DNA from 3 places in the Aeribacillus sp. FSL K6-8210 genome. Region 2 is predicted to be linked to each of the others. Evidence: predicted binding sites of a transcription regulator. Region 2 holds the regulator's gene; each other region holds the start of a gene.

Region 1 (5,404 bases), 1.2 Mb from region 2:
GGCATATCTATTTCATCTGACGCCATCATTGCCTTATTAAAAATTATTGCAATCGATATTATTTTATCCGGCGATAACGCAGTTGTAATTGCAATGGCAACGAGAAATCTGCCGAAAGAACAGCAAAACAGAGCTATATTCTGGGGGACTGGAGGTGCGGTCGCATTACGGATTTTGTTTGCATCCGTCATTGTTGTCCTGTTGAAAATCCCATTTGTCAACATTGTCGGCGGATTTTTGCTGCTTTGGATTGCTTATAAAGTTTTGGTAGATGACGGAGAAGCTGCGCATGTCCAATCTCAAAGCAGTCTGCTTAAAGCTATTCAAACGATCATTCTTGCAGATGCCGTCATGAGTTTGGATAATGTGGTTGCAGTAGCAGGTGCGGCACACGGCCATATCGGCATGATTGCGGTTGGAGTTTTGATCAGTATTCCAATTATGATTTTTGGATCAAAAGCGATCGTAAAATTAATGAACAAATTTCAATGGATTGTATATGTTGGATCTGGAATTTTAGCTTGGACCGCCGGTGAGATGATCTTTAAGGATAAACATATTGAACAATGGTTTCACATCCAAAACTTGTGGATCGAATATTTACTTATCGGAATTATGACATTGATTGTGTTAGCGATCGGTTATGAGAAAAATAAGCGTGCAGAGAAAGAAAATAAATTGCAGCATAGTGCTTAGCAGGCGGCTGTTGAAACGGCGCCTGTTTTTTATGAAAAGAAATTCCACGTTTTAATAGATTTAGTTATGTCTAAAATTTTTGTTATCGGAAAATATGCACACTTCTGTAAAATGACGGTTTCTTTTGCAACAGCTCTAATTTGCTTGTAAATTCGAGAGATCGTTCTTTGTGTATAAGCATTCATCGTCCAGAGAAGGTGAGTGCTTTTTTATTTTATCCACAGATATTTCAGATAATTCACAACTTATACACATTATCCATACTGTTTTTGTGGATATTATGTAACTGTTGGAGCTTAAGAAGCTGGGCTTGTCTAAAAAGTCCATAAAAACAGAGCGAATGGAGAAAACAATGAGTTTTTCCATTCGCTCTGTTTCCTTATTTTTGAAATTGGTTTGGGAATTTGCGGCCCATTTCAGTATGTTGTGGGCCATTGCCACAATCCCGAATTCTGTTCGGACTTTATGAAGCCCCCGTAACAGAAATCGAGTGAAACGCAAATTGCCCTTGATGTTACCGAACACACTTTCGACATCCACTTTACGCTTCGCATAAAGAGCTGCCTTTTGTTCGTCACCAAGAGCTGCTTTGGCTTTCGCTTTCATTTCTTCATAAATCGTGTTCCAATATACTCGACGATTTCCTTTGGCTTTCGTACACCCATTCTTCAACGGGCAATCCGTACAATCTTCACACTCGTACACTTTCAAATCTTGTATGTATCCAGATGCATTTTTTCTTTTTTGATAATACTTGAATACGACTTTCCGATTGTTCGGACAGATAAAGCAATCGTCTTCTTCGATGTATTTCCAGTTTTGTACTTTTGATAAATCCTTTTTAAACTTTTTACTTTGTTCCTTCAAATAGGTTTGGTATGGGGCTAATAATTCAAAACGAGGTTCTTTTTCTTCGCCAATCGCATATAAATAGTTTTCTTCACTCGCATATCCTGCATCGGCAATGACATACTTGAGTTTCTTTTCCTTCGGCATCGATTCCAATAACTTTTCCATAAATGGTTGGAAACAGCGAGTATCTCCTGGATTTTGATAAATTTCAAATCCCACGATAAATTGATGTTGTGTGGCGAGTTGAACATTATAACCCGCCTTGAGTTGGCCGTTTTTCATATGGTCCTCTTTCATTCGCATAAAAGTGGCCTCATGGTCGGTTTTCGAGTAGCTATTTCGTTCACCTAGAATCTGTTTTTGTACTTTGTATTTTCGTAATCGTGGAAGATAATCCGTTTGAATCGTTTTCAGTTGTTTGGTGAGTTGGGATTTTTTAGAGCGAAGTTCTTTTTTTCTTTCTTTGTCTTCTTCCTGTTTATAATCTTTTTCCAAAGCTTCTATTCTCTCAGAAAGTTGTGCCGATGATTTTTCTAATTCTTCTTCTAATTGTTCTTCTTTTAATTCCTCCAAGGCGATTTGGTGCGCTTCTTGTAGAAACGATTGAATTTTGGCTCGTAGTTTCTGATCATATTTTTCTACGGATTTTCGCCATACAAACGTATATTTGTTGGCATTCGCTTCTATTTTCGTACCATCCACAAAAATATGGTCGAGGTCGATAAGTCCTTGTTCTACTAGTTGAAGGACAAATTGTTCAAATACAGAATCCATCATGTTTGACATACGAACACTACGAAAATCATTTATTGTGCGATGGTCAGGGGTTTGCAATCCCGCCAACCACATCATCGGAAGATTTTCTTTCACCATTTGCGCTATTTTCCGACTTGAATAAACATTTTGAGTGTACGCATATAAAATCACTTTCAATAACATTTTAGGGTGATAGGGTGCACGACCCCCACCAACATAATGAGTATACAACACTTCATCCGGAATCGATTCCACCATTTCATCCACTAAACGGGCGACATGATTTTCAGGAATATACATTTCGATATCTAAAATGCTCATGACTTGACGATTGCAATAAGGTTGGAAAACTAGTTTTTTGCGTTTCTTATTCTTTTGAACCTCTATTTTTTGAATACCCTCTAGAGTCATTTCTAATTGCGTGTTATAATTTTCTTGAATAGTCATTTGATTATTCATAAGAAATCGTCCTTTCTGTAGAATGTTTTTTGGTCAATTTCATTCTATAAAAAAGGACGATTTTTTTGTACCCTAAAAACAGAAAAAAGGGCTGAGCCCAAGGTCGATTCAATCGACTTTTCGGACAGCCCCTACTATGAATGTGGATAACTATAGTAATTGTTAACAATTTGTGAAATATTTCACAAATATATTGAAGTTAAATTCAGAAAATTATATATTGAAATTGAAGAGATTAGTGAAATATTTCACAAACTTCTTCGAAAAATAAAAGTGAAAAAACAAACAAAGGAGATGGTTGAAGATGGAATGGCTGAAAGGTCCAAAAATGGCGGTTGTCTGGGCGGCTCTTAGAATTTGGCTCGGTTATCAATGGTTTGTCGCGGGAGTCGAAAAGCTGGGTGGATTTGATGCGACAGGATTTTTAAAAGGGGCGATTGCTAAAGCAACCGGAGAACATCCGGCCGTTCAAGGATGGTATGCAGCGTTCCTTGAAAACTTTGCTCTTCCGAATGTAGAACTTTTTAATTTTATTATTCCAATTGGAGAAGTGTTAGTTGGCATCGGACTGATTTTGGGATTGTTTACAACTCCTGCATTAATTGCTGGTGCGTTTATGAACTTGAATTTTATGTTAGCTGGAACAACAAGCACGAATCCGATTATGTACACTGAAGCAATCATTTTAATGGCAGTAGGCGCAGCTGCGTATTATTGGGGAGCTGATCGGTTTATCCTGCCGTATTTGAGAGATAAATTTACAAACAAAAAATTCAATCAACAAGCAAATGTTTAAATGCAGCAATCATCTTGACTTTTAAAAATTTTTGAAACATAATTTTAAAAAAAGTATATTTTCGGCGTTGAAAGGGGCCAGTAAATAGACTTTAGGCGAAAAAGAGAGTGAAACCCTATGGCTGAAAGGTTTCATCGCTGATAAGCTATTGAACCTACCCCTGGAGCTGTCAGGCTCATAACCTGACCGTATCCTTCGTTACAGGCTAAAGGGAGCACTAAACTAGTGCTAAAAAAGGTGGTACCGCGGATATAGACTCATATTCGTCCTTTTTCGAAAGGATGATATGAGTCTTTTTTATGACTGTCAAGCAATGAAGAGGTGTTTTTTAGTGAGGAAAAAGCGAGTGGTCGTAAAAATAGGAAGCAGTTCTTTAACAGATGACAACGGGGGACTCAGCAAAGAAAAGCTGCACGAGCATGTTGAAGCGATTGCTAAATTGAAGGAAGCAGGGTATGAAGTAATTTTAATTTCGTCAGGAGCGGTATCTGCAGGGTATGGAGATCTTGGATATCCTTCCAGGCCTGTGACAATTAGAGGAAAACAGGCGGCTGCGGCAGTGGGCCAAGGGCTGCTTATCCAGGCTTATACAGAAGCATTTAAAAAATACGGCATTGTATGTGCCCAGCTTTTGATGACAAGGAGCAATTTTCAGCATAAAGAGCAATATCAAAACGCATACGCCACCTTATCGGAGCTTCTAAAGCGGCAAGTGCTCCCGATCATCAATGAAAATGATTCGGTTTCGATTGAGGAATTGACGTTTGGAGACAACGATATGCTGTCAGCTCTTGTGAGCGGATTATTGCATGCCGATTTTCTTATTATTTTGACGGATATTAACGGTTTATATGAAGAAGATCCTACCAAAAATCCGAATGCGAAACGATTTGATTTTTTGCCGGAAGTAACAGATGAATTAATTGAACAAACAGAGGCAACATCCGGTTCGAAAGTTGGAACAGGTGGCATGAAATCAAAGCTCATGGCGGCAAAAACGGCACTTGCCCTCGGTGTATCCGTATTTATCGGGAAAGGCCAAGGAAAAGAGAAATTAATCGAAATTTTAAATGGGAACGGTGACGGAACATATATTGGCAAAAACGATTTAAGTGCTGTTCGTAATTCAAAAGCATGGATTGCTCTTCATTCGATCATATCTGGTGATGTGGAAGTCGATGATGGAGCAGTAGCGGCTATTTTGAAGGAAGGGAAATCGCTTCTTCCTGCTGGCGTTAAGCGTGTCAGCGGCAACTTTCAATCCGGAGACGTGGTGCAAATTTTAAACAAGGAACAAAAGCTGATCGGAAAAGGCATAGTCAATTATTCATCTGAAGAATTAAAAGAAATTATGGGCATGCCGAGTCAAAAAGCGATGGAAATGACAAAGCGCATACATCCTGAAGTGGTTCACCGTGATCAATTTGTAGCGATAACGAGTAAGGAGATGATGATATGAGTGAAGTGTTGACAAAAGGGAAGCTGGCAAAAGAAGCTGCTGCCAAGCTGGTTGCAAAGACTACTGAAGAAAAAAACAACGCATTATCAATCATCGCTGAACAATTGCAAAAAGAAACGCCTTATATTTTAAAAGAAAATGAAAAAGACATTGAAAACGGGAAAGCGAATGGTTTATCCGACGCTCTTATTGACCGTCTTCTTTTAAACGAAGAACGAATTAACGGAATGATTGAATCGTTAAGACAATTGATTTATTTGCAAGATCCAGTTGGGGAAGTGCTGGAAAGCTGGACTCGTCCGAACGGTTTACAAATCGAAAAAGTTCGGGTGCCGCTCGGAGTTGTTGGGATGATTTACGAAGCCAGACCAAATGTGACAATTGAT
Region 2 (5,404 bases):
TCTATGATATTGGGCTGTCTCTATTAGCCGATCACAGCCAAAATGTCGCTTTCACGCAAAATTAAGTATTCTTTGCCGTCATATTTTACTTCTGTGCCGGCGTATTTTGAGAAGATAATGCGATCGCCAACAGCAACTTCAACTGCAACACGTTCACCGCTGTCTAATACACGACCAGTACCAACTGCTACTACTTTACCTTCTTGAGGTTTTTCTTTAGCTGTGTCAGGCAATACGATGCCGCTTGCTGTTTTTTCTTCTGTTTCAACAAGTTCAATTACAACGCGATCACCTAATGGCTTTAACAAGGGAAACAACCTCCTCAAATATCTTTTGAGATTTTCAAAATTTATTCCTTATTCATTATTAGCACTCATTGCTATCGAGTGCTAACACCAATTATTATATTAAAGAAACCTCCTCTATTTTTCAAGTCTCTTTTAAAAAAATTTTAACATCCTCCATTAAGTGCTTACCTTGTCAAAATTGTTTTTCTTTCTTAAAACCATTGTGTGTTAAAATAGTCATATGAATCTTTTATAAAGGAGAACTATTCGTGAAAAAGCAATATTGGTGGATCATCATTACGTACATCATTATGCAGCTCTCATCCTATATTGGAGTTCCCCTTTTTTATGAACTGGGTGTTGGCGTCGATGGAAATCTCAATGCAGGACTTTTTCAAGCGCAAGCATATTGGTCGATTACAAGTTTTACTGCTGCGTTTGTCATTATTTTATTTCTCCTTCGTCATGAACGAAAAAATAATGTCCGGATTGAAAAAGCTTCTTTCGGCGAATCTGCCATATGGGCTGTTTTCGGAGTTTTTTTAGCTTTTTTCATTCAAACAATCGTTGGCAATATTGAAATATATGTACTTAAAGTTAATCCGATGTCGGAAAATACTCAAGTTATTATGGATTTAATTGAAGCAACGCCTTATTTGATTATTGTCACATCAATAATAGGACCGATTCTTGAAGAAATTATCTTCCGAAAAATTATTTTCGGGGTGATTTATCAAAAAACGAATTTTTGGATCGGCGCGCTTGTCAGTTCGCTATTATTCGGCATCGTGCATGGGGAGCCTGAACTTTTATTGCGTTATACAGCAATGGGATTTACGTTCGCTTTTTTATATTATAAAACAAAACGCATATTAGTCCCTATTTTTGCCCATACAATGATGAATACAATCGTAGTCATCATTCAAACAATTTATCATGATGAGATTGAAAACATGATGAAGCAAATGGAACAAATACAAATCATTATTGGAGGCAGCTAAGATTATGAATTTTCATCCCGTTTCCATGGGACTCTTCTATTTTATCATGGGAGTTCTATTTACATATTTAGCAATTCATCATGCTGAAAATGGTATGTGGACAGCTACAAATATGATTTTAATGATTTTAGCCACGTTTGATTTTGCTGTTTCCATCCGCATGTTCACTTTCTCATATAAAATTCGGAAAGCAAAAAACAACCGATGAGGTGTAATGATATTATCCCTCTTGTGTAGACAGTAGGAAAAAAGCCTATACTGTCTACTTGACAGGGATATGTTTATAACAGCCCATCGGTTTTACTTTTGATCTGATTCTTTTATTTGAGAAGACTGTGCTTTTTTGTAAGCAAATCTTGAAACAATGATACTTATTTCATACAAAATGAATAGCGGAATCGTGACCATTAAATGCGACACAATTTCAGGCGGCGTAATGATCGCTGCGATAACAAGCAATACAAAATACGCATATTTTCTAACCTTTACCAAAAACGCCGGATTGATGATCCCGAGTCTTGTTAAAAACATAATGACAACGGGAAGCTGAAACAACAGTCCGAAAGGCAATGTTAACTGCAGCAGGAAACGAAAGTATTCATTTATTCCTATCATTTGTTGAATGTTTAAATCATTGGAAAGCCGCCCCATAAAATCGATGACAAAAGGAAACAAAATAAAATAAGAGAAGCTTATACCTAAAAGAAATAAAGCAACCGACAACGGTATATAGCTTAATGTGACCCGCCTTTCTTTTTCATACAGTCCTGGGCTGATAAACGCCCAAAGCTGGTACAATAAAACAGGGAAAGTTAGAATTAAAGCAATAATAAATGTAAACTGCATATAAACGATCAATGGATCTGCAGGACGAAAAGCATTTAAGGCGAATTGCTTTGCTTCATCAGTTTGCTGTAAAAAAACAATAATTGGCTTCGCTATGAAAAAGCCAGTAATCATAGCAACGAAAAAGAAAACGACTACAATAATCAGCCGTTTTCTAAGCTCCGCTATATGCTCCAACACGGACATTTTTTTTTCGCTCATCATTATTCATCCATTCTTCTTGCTATTCATTTTTCTTGTTTTCTTCATCATCGTCTGCTAAGCCCTTCGTGGCACTTTTAAACTCCTTTAATGATTCTCCTATAGCTTTTCCAAGCTCAGGAAGTTTTTTCGGCCCGAAAACAAGCAGAGCTGCAAATACAATCAACAGCAAGCTTCCAATTCCAATTGTTGGCATTTAATATCGCTCCTTCAATCTTCATTCGAATAATGTTTTAAAAAATATGCAAGAGCCTGAAGTTCAACAGATAGATCGATATGATGAATCCGAATTTTATCCGGAACATTTAAGCGAGCCGGCGTAAAATTTAAAATGCCTTTTATGCCTTTTTCCACTAACCGATCCGTTATTCCTTGAGCGGCGGTTGCCGGGACCGTTAATATCGCAACAGGCACATCATCAGGCAATTCACTTTCTAGCTGATCCAAATGATAAATTGGAACTCCACCAATTTTCATTCCTACTTTTCGTTTATTAATGTCAAATGCAATAACAATTTGCGTGTTGTTATTTTTTGTAAAATTGTAATTTAAAAAAGCTGTTCCCAAATTTCCGACGCCAATGAGGGCAACTTTGGTCAACTCATCTTGGTCAAGCGTCTTTCTAAAAAATGATAACAAATAATTGACATTATATCCATAACCTTTTTTGCCCAGCGCTCCGAAATATGAAAAGTCCCTTCTAATTGTCGCAGAATCTACTTTGACTGCTTCACTCAGTTCTTGAGAGGAAACACGTTGTTTTCCCGAGGCATGTAAATTTTGCAAAAACCGATAATATAGAGGTAATCTTTTTGCAGTTGCTTGCGGTATCTTAGATTGATCTTGATTCAATGCTCATCCCTCGCAATCCAAAACAACCTGACTAATTTTGTTTTTAGCTATGTTTTCTAGCAAGCGGCTGCTCGCCTGTATGAAACAATATCAGACTGATAACGCTTCCATCCTGATCTTCTTCTCCGTCTACATTTCTTTTTATTTGTTTTTTCTCCAAACTCTCCTTATATAAAAACTATACACTATTTTTTTATTCGTGTCTTTTGAACGATTGTTACAATTTCTTGTCCTTTTGTTCATCAGGTCAGTTGCCTGCAGTCAAATATATAGGCTACACTTATTCTAGCAAAGATTGAGGTGAACTATGGATGATTTTATTGCAGTTAAACAAAATCACAAAATATTATGGTGCTGACCTTATTTTATCGAATATTAAGCTGGAAATCCAAACAGGAGATAAAATCGCCGTTGTAGGCCGCAATGGAGCCGGAAAATCAACATTATTGAAAATCATTGCCGGTGAAATGCCCTTTGATTCTGGTGAAATTGTGAAGCCAAAAGATTTAACAATCGGCTATCTGGCACAAAACACAGGATTAGAATCAACTAAGTCGATATGGGATGAAATGCTAACCGTTTTTGAAGAGCTGCGGAACATCGAAGCTGAGCTGCGAAATATTGAACAAAAAATGGCAGCTATCTCCTCAGCTGGAGATTCTCATGCTTTGCAAAGCTTAATGAAGGAATATGATTCACTCCAACATTTATATAAAGAAAATGGCGGATATCAATATGAGGCGGATATCCGTTCTGTGCTGCATGGATTAGGGTTTGCTGATTACGACTATTCAACTAAAATTTCGGTTTTGAGCGGAGGACAAAAAACCCGGTTAGCACTCGGAAAGCTCCTGTTGAAAAAACCGGATCTGCTCATACTCGACGAGCCGACAAACCATCTTGACATGGAAACATTAAACTGGCTCGAACAATATTTACAGCATTATAATGGAGCGGTTCTAATTGTTTCCCACGACCGGTACTTTTTAGATCGCGTTGTCAACACTGTTTATGAAATATCACGAACAGTTTGTACGAAGTATGTTGGGAATTACAGCGCTTATTTAAAACAAAAAGCGGAAGCGTACGAAAGGGAATTAAAACAATTTGAAAAACAGCAAGAAGAAATCGCGCGGATGAAAGATTTTATTCAACGAAACTTAGCAAGAGCATCGACAACGAAACGTGCGCAAAGCAGAAGGAAAATGCTTGAGAAAATGGAAATACTGGACAGACCCGCTGGGGACGAGAAGTCAGCCAGCTTTTCCTTCGAAATCGAAAAGCAAAGCGGCAATGACGTGTTAAAAGCCATTGATTTGTCCCTTTCCTACGATCAAAAAACTCCGATCGTGAAAAATATTAACTTTTCGATCAACAGGAAGGACTCAATTGCCTTAATAGGGCCAAACGGAGTTGGAAAATCTACCTTATTAAAAACGATCATCAACCGCTTAAAGCCGCTGAGCGGAAAAATTCAGTTTGGATCTAATGTCCAAATCGGATATTATGACCAGGAACAAGCGGATTTGTCTTCATCTAAACGGGTTTTAGATGAATTGTGGGATGACTATCCCGAAAAAACAGAAAAAGAAATCCGAACGGTTTTAGGGAATTTTCTTTTTTCCGGAGATGAAGTGCTGAAAACCGTCTCGTCTTTAAGCGGAGGAGAAAAAGCTCGGCTCGCTTTAGCGAAATTAATGCTAAAAAAAGCTAACTTTCTCATCATGGATGAACCTACGAATCATCTGGATCTCGACAGCAAAGAAGTATTGGAAAACGCTCTGATAAATTTTCCTGGAACAATCTTGTTTGTTTCGCATGATCGTTATTTTATCAACAAAATCGCGACCAAAATTTTTGAATTATCCACAGAAGGCATTGCCGAATATATCGGGGACTATGATTATTACATTGCAAAAAAAGCGGAGATGATCGAGCTTGAACAGTTGAAAGAACCAACTATCGAAACCAAAGAGCAAAAACAAGGAAAATTATCTTATGAACAAGAAAAAATATTGAAAAAAAAGGAACGGCAAAGACAGCGCCGCATTGAAGAACTTGAAAACAAAATAGCAGAAATTGAAGAAGCGATCGCTGAAAACAATGAAATGCTTTGCGATCCAAATATATACCAAGATCATGAAAAAGCTCAAAAACTTCATGATCAAAATGTCATGTTAACGGAACAACTAGATCAACTGATGGAGGAATGGGAAT
Region 3 (5,404 bases), 550 kb from region 2:
CTCCGCCAGGAATAAAAACGAGCATTCCCATAAACGGTGCAAAAAAGCGAACATCTGTCCACGGAAGTTTTTTCACCCAGCCAAACAGTCCGCTGGCCCCTTTTTCTCTTCCGCTTATTTCAAATGTTGCAAACAAAGCGAAAGCTGTCATTAAAGATGGAACAATGACCATAAACGTCAACACAATTTGCAAAAACTTCCAAAACGGAGTGATCCCAGACTCTAGTATTTGATGATGGAAGCCGACTGGGATGGAAAAAAGAACAAACAGTACAAACGCCAGTCTTGCAAGCGAATCGCTGAAAATTTTCCCGCCTATTATTTTTGGAATGATGACGTACCAGCACATATAGGCAGGCAATAACCAGAAATACACTAATGGATGGCCAAAATACCAAAAAAGTGTTCTGCTTAACAGCACATTGATTTTATCGACTAACCCGAAGGACCAAGGAATAAACTGGAATAATACCGTTACTGCTACGCCCAATGTTGCTATGATCCATAAAATCATTGTGGCAACTGCCATAAAGCTTAATAGAGGAGACGGTTTTCCTTCATTTTTCTTTTTCCAGACAGCGTATTGGCTAAACATGCCAGCTCCGCTTACCCAGCTGCCGACTACAACAAGCGTCAGACCGATATAAAACCATGGCGATGCTTTAAGTGGTGCATAAAAAGTGTATAGAACGGTCGCTTTATTTAATAAGATCATAACCGTTGTAATCGCTGTTCCAATCGTCATAAGCCAAAAGCCGATCCAACCCGCCTTTTTGGCAAACGGAGTTAAATCACCTGTCGTCCGACTCATGGAAGCATATAAAAAACCAATGATAAAAAATGTTGTAAAAACAAGTGCCAACAAAACGCCATGAGCAGTCAAAAGCTGATAATACCCGATCCCTGCCGGAAGCTCAAGCGTTCCGCTTCTAACAAAAGCCTGCAATAACCCGGCAATCGCTCCTAAAAACAATGCAATATAACCAACTGCAATATGGGCGAGCGCCAGCTTTCCATCGTTTGGGTGAAGCGCTGTATTTTTCATGCTTTTGTCACCTCAATTTTCGTGCTCATCATTTGGTGCCCAGTACCGCAATATTCGTTGCAAATTATTAAATAGCTGCCGGGTTTATGGAATGTATGTGTAAGCGAATTCACATGTCCCGGGGTCACCATCATGTTGACATTTGTGCCAACGATTTCAAGGCCATGAACAACATCTTTGCTTGTCACGATAATATGAACTTTTGCTCCCTCCGGTATTTTTATGTCATTCGGCATAAAGGCAAAAGCTTGAGAAACTATAACAAGTTCGTATTCGTTGTCTCCAATTTTCTTTAAGCCTGGTTGATTAAACGGCTCTGTCGTATCGACTTTTTGCGGATCCAATGTGGTCAGATCACTCGGCGGATGATGACCTTGTGCAAATGCACTGATGCCCACGATTGTTAAAAACATCACAAGCGTACCTATACCTATTAATAGCCAAACCTTTTCAAGTTTGTGCAAATGCAAGATGATCCCCCTCCTTTATAATCGTTGAATAAATAAGTAGTAAACTCCAAACCAAGAAAGTATTAAAAAAAGAGCCAGCATAAGAACAGATAAAAAAGTGCCAAATAACGAATATTCTTTCTTTTGAGCAATTTCCTGCTCTTTTTTATCGGAGATGAATTCTTTTGCCACCCATAACACCACCTTTTCTTCTTTTAAAAAAATTGTAGTTTAGCTTACGTTAGTCAATCTGTGAAAAAAATCACATTTTCCATAGTACTTTTTGACAGTATGTTGAACAAAAAACATTGCATTCACACTGAATCTTCTATCATTAGGAAGCTAGGAGCCAAAATGAACGGGACACATTTTTGGATGAAGCTCTGGCTATGACCTTTGAATCGGTTAAGAAGGTCACCCTTTCATTTCTTTGCACAAAAAAACGCCTGTCCCGATATAGTAGACAGACGTTTATATTTACATATATTTAACTGCAGCAACAGCAAGAAGAACCCATGCAATTAAAAATGAAATGCCTCCAAGCGGCGTAATTGCACCTAACACTTTGATCTGCGTCACACTTAATATATACAGGCTTCCGGAAAACAGGAGAATACCGATGAGCATCAGCCACCCGGCCCAATTTGCATAGCCTGCCTGCGGATGCTGCTGCAAAAACAGAGCCGTGACAAAAAGGCCTATCGAATGGAACATTTGATATTGTACACCTGTTTGCCATGTCTCCAAATATTTTTGCGGAATTTTCCCTTCCAAACCATGGGCGCCGAATGCTCCTAAAGCTACAGACAAAAAAGCACCGACGGCTCCAAGAATGAAAAATATTTTCATCATCTTCACCCCTTTTTCCCTTCATCTTACCTTATCGTCCGTTTTTTTTAAATGAAGATTTTACAGATGACAAGATTTTGTTAGAAATCAAAAATAGATTCTCCATTTGCATCGTCTTCGACCAACAAACGTTCTTTCATTGTCAGCGTTTTGCTGTTTGCATTTCCGATCATTTTTTCCAGCTCTAATGGAGTTATTTCACTTTCGCTTTTTGGCTCTTGACTAGCTGAAAAATCATAATTTTCCTCTTGTTGATCCAAAATAACATCACATAAAGAACGGATGACAAGAAGCCGGGCTTTTAGATCATGAGGTGTTCCTGCTGCCTTTGCCTTTTTCAGTTCCTCCTCCATTTTTCCTATTATGCTTGAGACCGGTATATTCAACTCCTATCGCTCCTTATTGAAAGATAATGATCTTGCTTTTTTTATCATATTTGATTTTTTCCTTATTGACAAACTTGTCTGCTTCATTCACTTTTCATAACAAACTTGTTACAATAAGTAAGGAATTTTTGAGCACAAGGAGGGCCTGCAGATGGACAATCAATATTTGCAAACAATAAACGGCGATTTATGGTTAACAGAAGATGAAAGAGAAAATTTAAAAATCAGCTATAGAATCAAAGAAGTGCTTTTTTCAAAGCAATCCCCTTTTCAACATGTTATGGTATTGGATTCATATGATTTTGGCCGCATGCTAGTGCTAGATGGAGTTGTGCAAACCACTTCTATTGATGGGCATATATATAATGAAATGATTTCCCATGTCCCGCTCAATCTCCACCCAAATCCGGAAAAAGTGCTGATCATCGGCGGCGGAGACTGCGGTGTTGCCAGAGAAGTGTGCAAATATGATTCAGTGAAGGAAATCGATATGGTGGAAATTGACGAGCTTGTCGTTTCCGCATGCAAGGAGCATCTGCCTGAAGTGTCAGGAAACTTAAGCGATCCGCGCGTAAATTTCTTATTTATTGACGGCGTGAAATATGTAGAAAACAAACAAAATGAATACGATGTGATCATTGTTGACTCTTCTGACCCGATTGGACCGGCAGAACAGCTGTTTTCAAAAGATTTTTATACCAACCTATATAAAGCGTTAAAAGACGATGGCCTCATGGTATGCCAAAGTCAATCGCCTGTTTTCCACTTGGATGTTTTAAAACGGTCTTATAGCCATATTCAATCTTTATTCCCGATTACAAAACTATACACAGCTGTTGTTCCTACATATCCGGGAGGACTATGGAGCTTTACAATCGGATCGAAAAAATATGAAGATGTAAAGTCGGACAATTTTTCGAAAGATACAAAATATGTAAATCAAGCTATTCTCGAAGGGTGCTTTAAGCTTCCTGAGTTTTTGCAGCAAGCATTGAAATAATGGAGCTGGCCCAAAAGTCATTGAAAGTTGGCTTTTTGGGCCTCTATTTGTTTTGACAAAAAAACATACTTTCTAGTAAAAATGCAAGCGTCAAACGAACAATTAAGAAAGAACTGTGTGCTGCAAAATAAAGTACATAATATTGCAATCAGACAAAGACGAGAATTTGCTTAAAGAAACGCAAAAAGTGAGAGGCGATGGTAAAGCACCTCTCATTTAGATAAAATCTCTTTTGCAACTGGGAATTCGCCTATTTGCTCATATTTTTGAAGCAGTTGTTTTGAGATTTGAATTGGATATTCTGCTTTTTCATTTTGGGTAACGCCTAATACCTCAATCAATCTGGAATGAAATTCTTCTAGACTAGGCACTTTACCTTCTTGCATATACTCTTTTTGAATTTTGAGAAGGAAAAATGCGATCTCTGCCCGCTCCTCACCATTTAAATCTTTTTTCAGAGCAACGTAATCAATATTAATAATAAGTCAGGAGATATCTTTTGATTACCAATAATCTTTATTAATAGATTTTTAAAAGCTCTACCTAATAATTTAAGTTATAAATTTCTTTATCTAACCTTTCTACCTGATTCTAAAAAATTTCAATCATTCCGAGCTATTTCTATCATCCATACTCGATCTCCTCCTGTTCTTTTCTTTCAACTGGACGAAAGATCAGAATCACTTCTACAATGGCTTTAGCTCCAATTCTTATAGCTGTGGCTCCAAGCGGCTTCTTCATAGCATCGTATCCGAAAAAAGAGCCTTTTGTCCGACGAGTGTGCACAAATCTATTCTTGAAGAAAAACCGAGGCAGAAAGTGCGCCCCGTCATATTAAAGGCAATCGGTCGTTCCGCAGATTTTCTTTTCGAGGGCTTTCGAAAGTCCAAACGGAGTTGGAATTGTGGCCATGGAACACAATCTATTGAAAGCGTCCGGAAAATCATTCACTTTCAACAGAATCTCCAAAAAAATAAAAAGACGGATGAAGAAAAACTTTATGATGTTTCTTCATCCGTTTTATTTTTGGATAGTCCCTTTTTCATGTTTCCACATATCACGCAAACGGCAGGCAGCAATTAAATGTCATTATCGCTGATGCACCAGTCAATTTCTTCTGATCCGATGGACTTTAAAAATTGATTTGCTTTAGAAAAAGGCCTGCTGCCAAAAAAGCCTCTGTTTGCCGAAAATGGCGATGGATGCGGCGACTCAATGACAAAATGCTTATTCATGTTAATCATTTCTTTTTTCGCCTGTGCATGCCTTCCCCATAAAATAAAGACGACTGGACGCTCTCGCTCGTTTAAACAGCTAATCACTCGATCGGTAAATTGTTCCCATCCTTTTCCTTTATGAGAATTGGCTAGTCCCTGCCTTACCGTCAGCACAGTGTTCAATAATAGAACACCTTGCTTCGCCCATTTGACAAGATGACCGTGGTTTGGAGGCTTGCAGCCGAGATCGTTCTCAAGCTCGATGAAAATATTTTTCAGAGACGGCGGCTGAGCAATCCCCGGCTTTACGGAAAAGCTTAATCCATGTGCTTGATTTGGTCCATGATACGGATCTTGGCCTAAAATGACAACCTTTACTTCTTCATAAGGCGTGTAATGCAAAGCATTAAAAATGTCGTACATATCCGGATAAATCGTATGATGGGCATATTCCTGCT

What was found. The regulator Rex, encoded in region 2, represses fermentation and respiration genes when NADH is low (regulators of the CRP and FNR family bind a similar motif). The targets are predictions, from matches to a motif close to TTGTGAAATATTTCACAA.
Region 1: NSQ41_RS15805 (DoxX family membrane protein) is a predicted target of Rex. The motif match lies at 2,934-2,951, and genes of this name have one in related genera.
Region 3: NSQ41_RS18795 (cytochrome c oxidase subunit 2A) is a predicted target of Rex. The motif match lies at 1,745-1,762, and genes of this name have one in related genera.

Annotation. Positions count from the first base shown of each region.
Region 1 is NZ_CP150172.1:3,247,157-3,252,560, reverse strand. Features, by position in the region: gene NSQ41_RS15815 (TerC family protein) at 1-696, shown strand, start outside; gene NSQ41_RS15810 (IS1182 family transposase) at 832-2,763, opposite strand; gene NSQ41_RS15805 (DoxX family membrane protein) at 3,068-3,559, shown strand; T-box leader at 3,618-3,833, shown strand; gene proB (glutamate 5-kinase) at 3,891-5,018, shown strand; gene NSQ41_RS15795 (glutamate-5-semialdehyde dehydrogenase) at 5,015-5,404, shown strand, end outside.
Region 2 is NZ_CP150172.1:398,839-404,242, reverse strand. Features, by position in the region: gene groES (co-chaperone GroES) at 24-308, opposite strand; gene NSQ41_RS02075 (type II CAAX endopeptidase family protein) at 557-1,288, shown strand; gene NSQ41_RS02070 (YdiK family protein) at 1,293-1,496, shown strand; gene tatC (twin-arginine translocase subunit TatC) at 1,589-2,335, opposite strand; gene NSQ41_RS02060 (twin-arginine translocase TatA/TatE family subunit) at 2,358-2,531, opposite strand; gene NSQ41_RS02055 (redox-sensing transcriptional repressor Rex) at 2,546-3,187, opposite strand; gene NSQ41_RS02050 (ABC-F family ATP-binding cassette domain-containing protein) at 3,499-5,404, shown strand, end outside.
Region 3 is NZ_CP150172.1:3,889,062-3,894,465, forward strand. Features, by position in the region: gene NSQ41_RS18785 (b(o/a)3-type cytochrome-c oxidase subunit 1) at 1-1,045, opposite strand, end outside; gene NSQ41_RS18790 (cytochrome c oxidase subunit II) at 1,042-1,515, opposite strand; gene NSQ41_RS18795 (cytochrome c oxidase subunit 2A) at 1,531-1,647, opposite strand; gene NSQ41_RS18800 (DUF423 domain-containing protein) at 1,972-2,343, opposite strand; gene NSQ41_RS18805 (YwdI family protein) at 2,424-2,729, opposite strand; gene speE (polyamine aminopropyltransferase) at 2,881-3,729, shown strand; gene NSQ41_RS18815 (hypothetical protein) at 3,942-4,115, opposite strand; gene NSQ41_RS18820 (uracil-DNA glycosylase) at 4,809-5,404, opposite strand, start outside.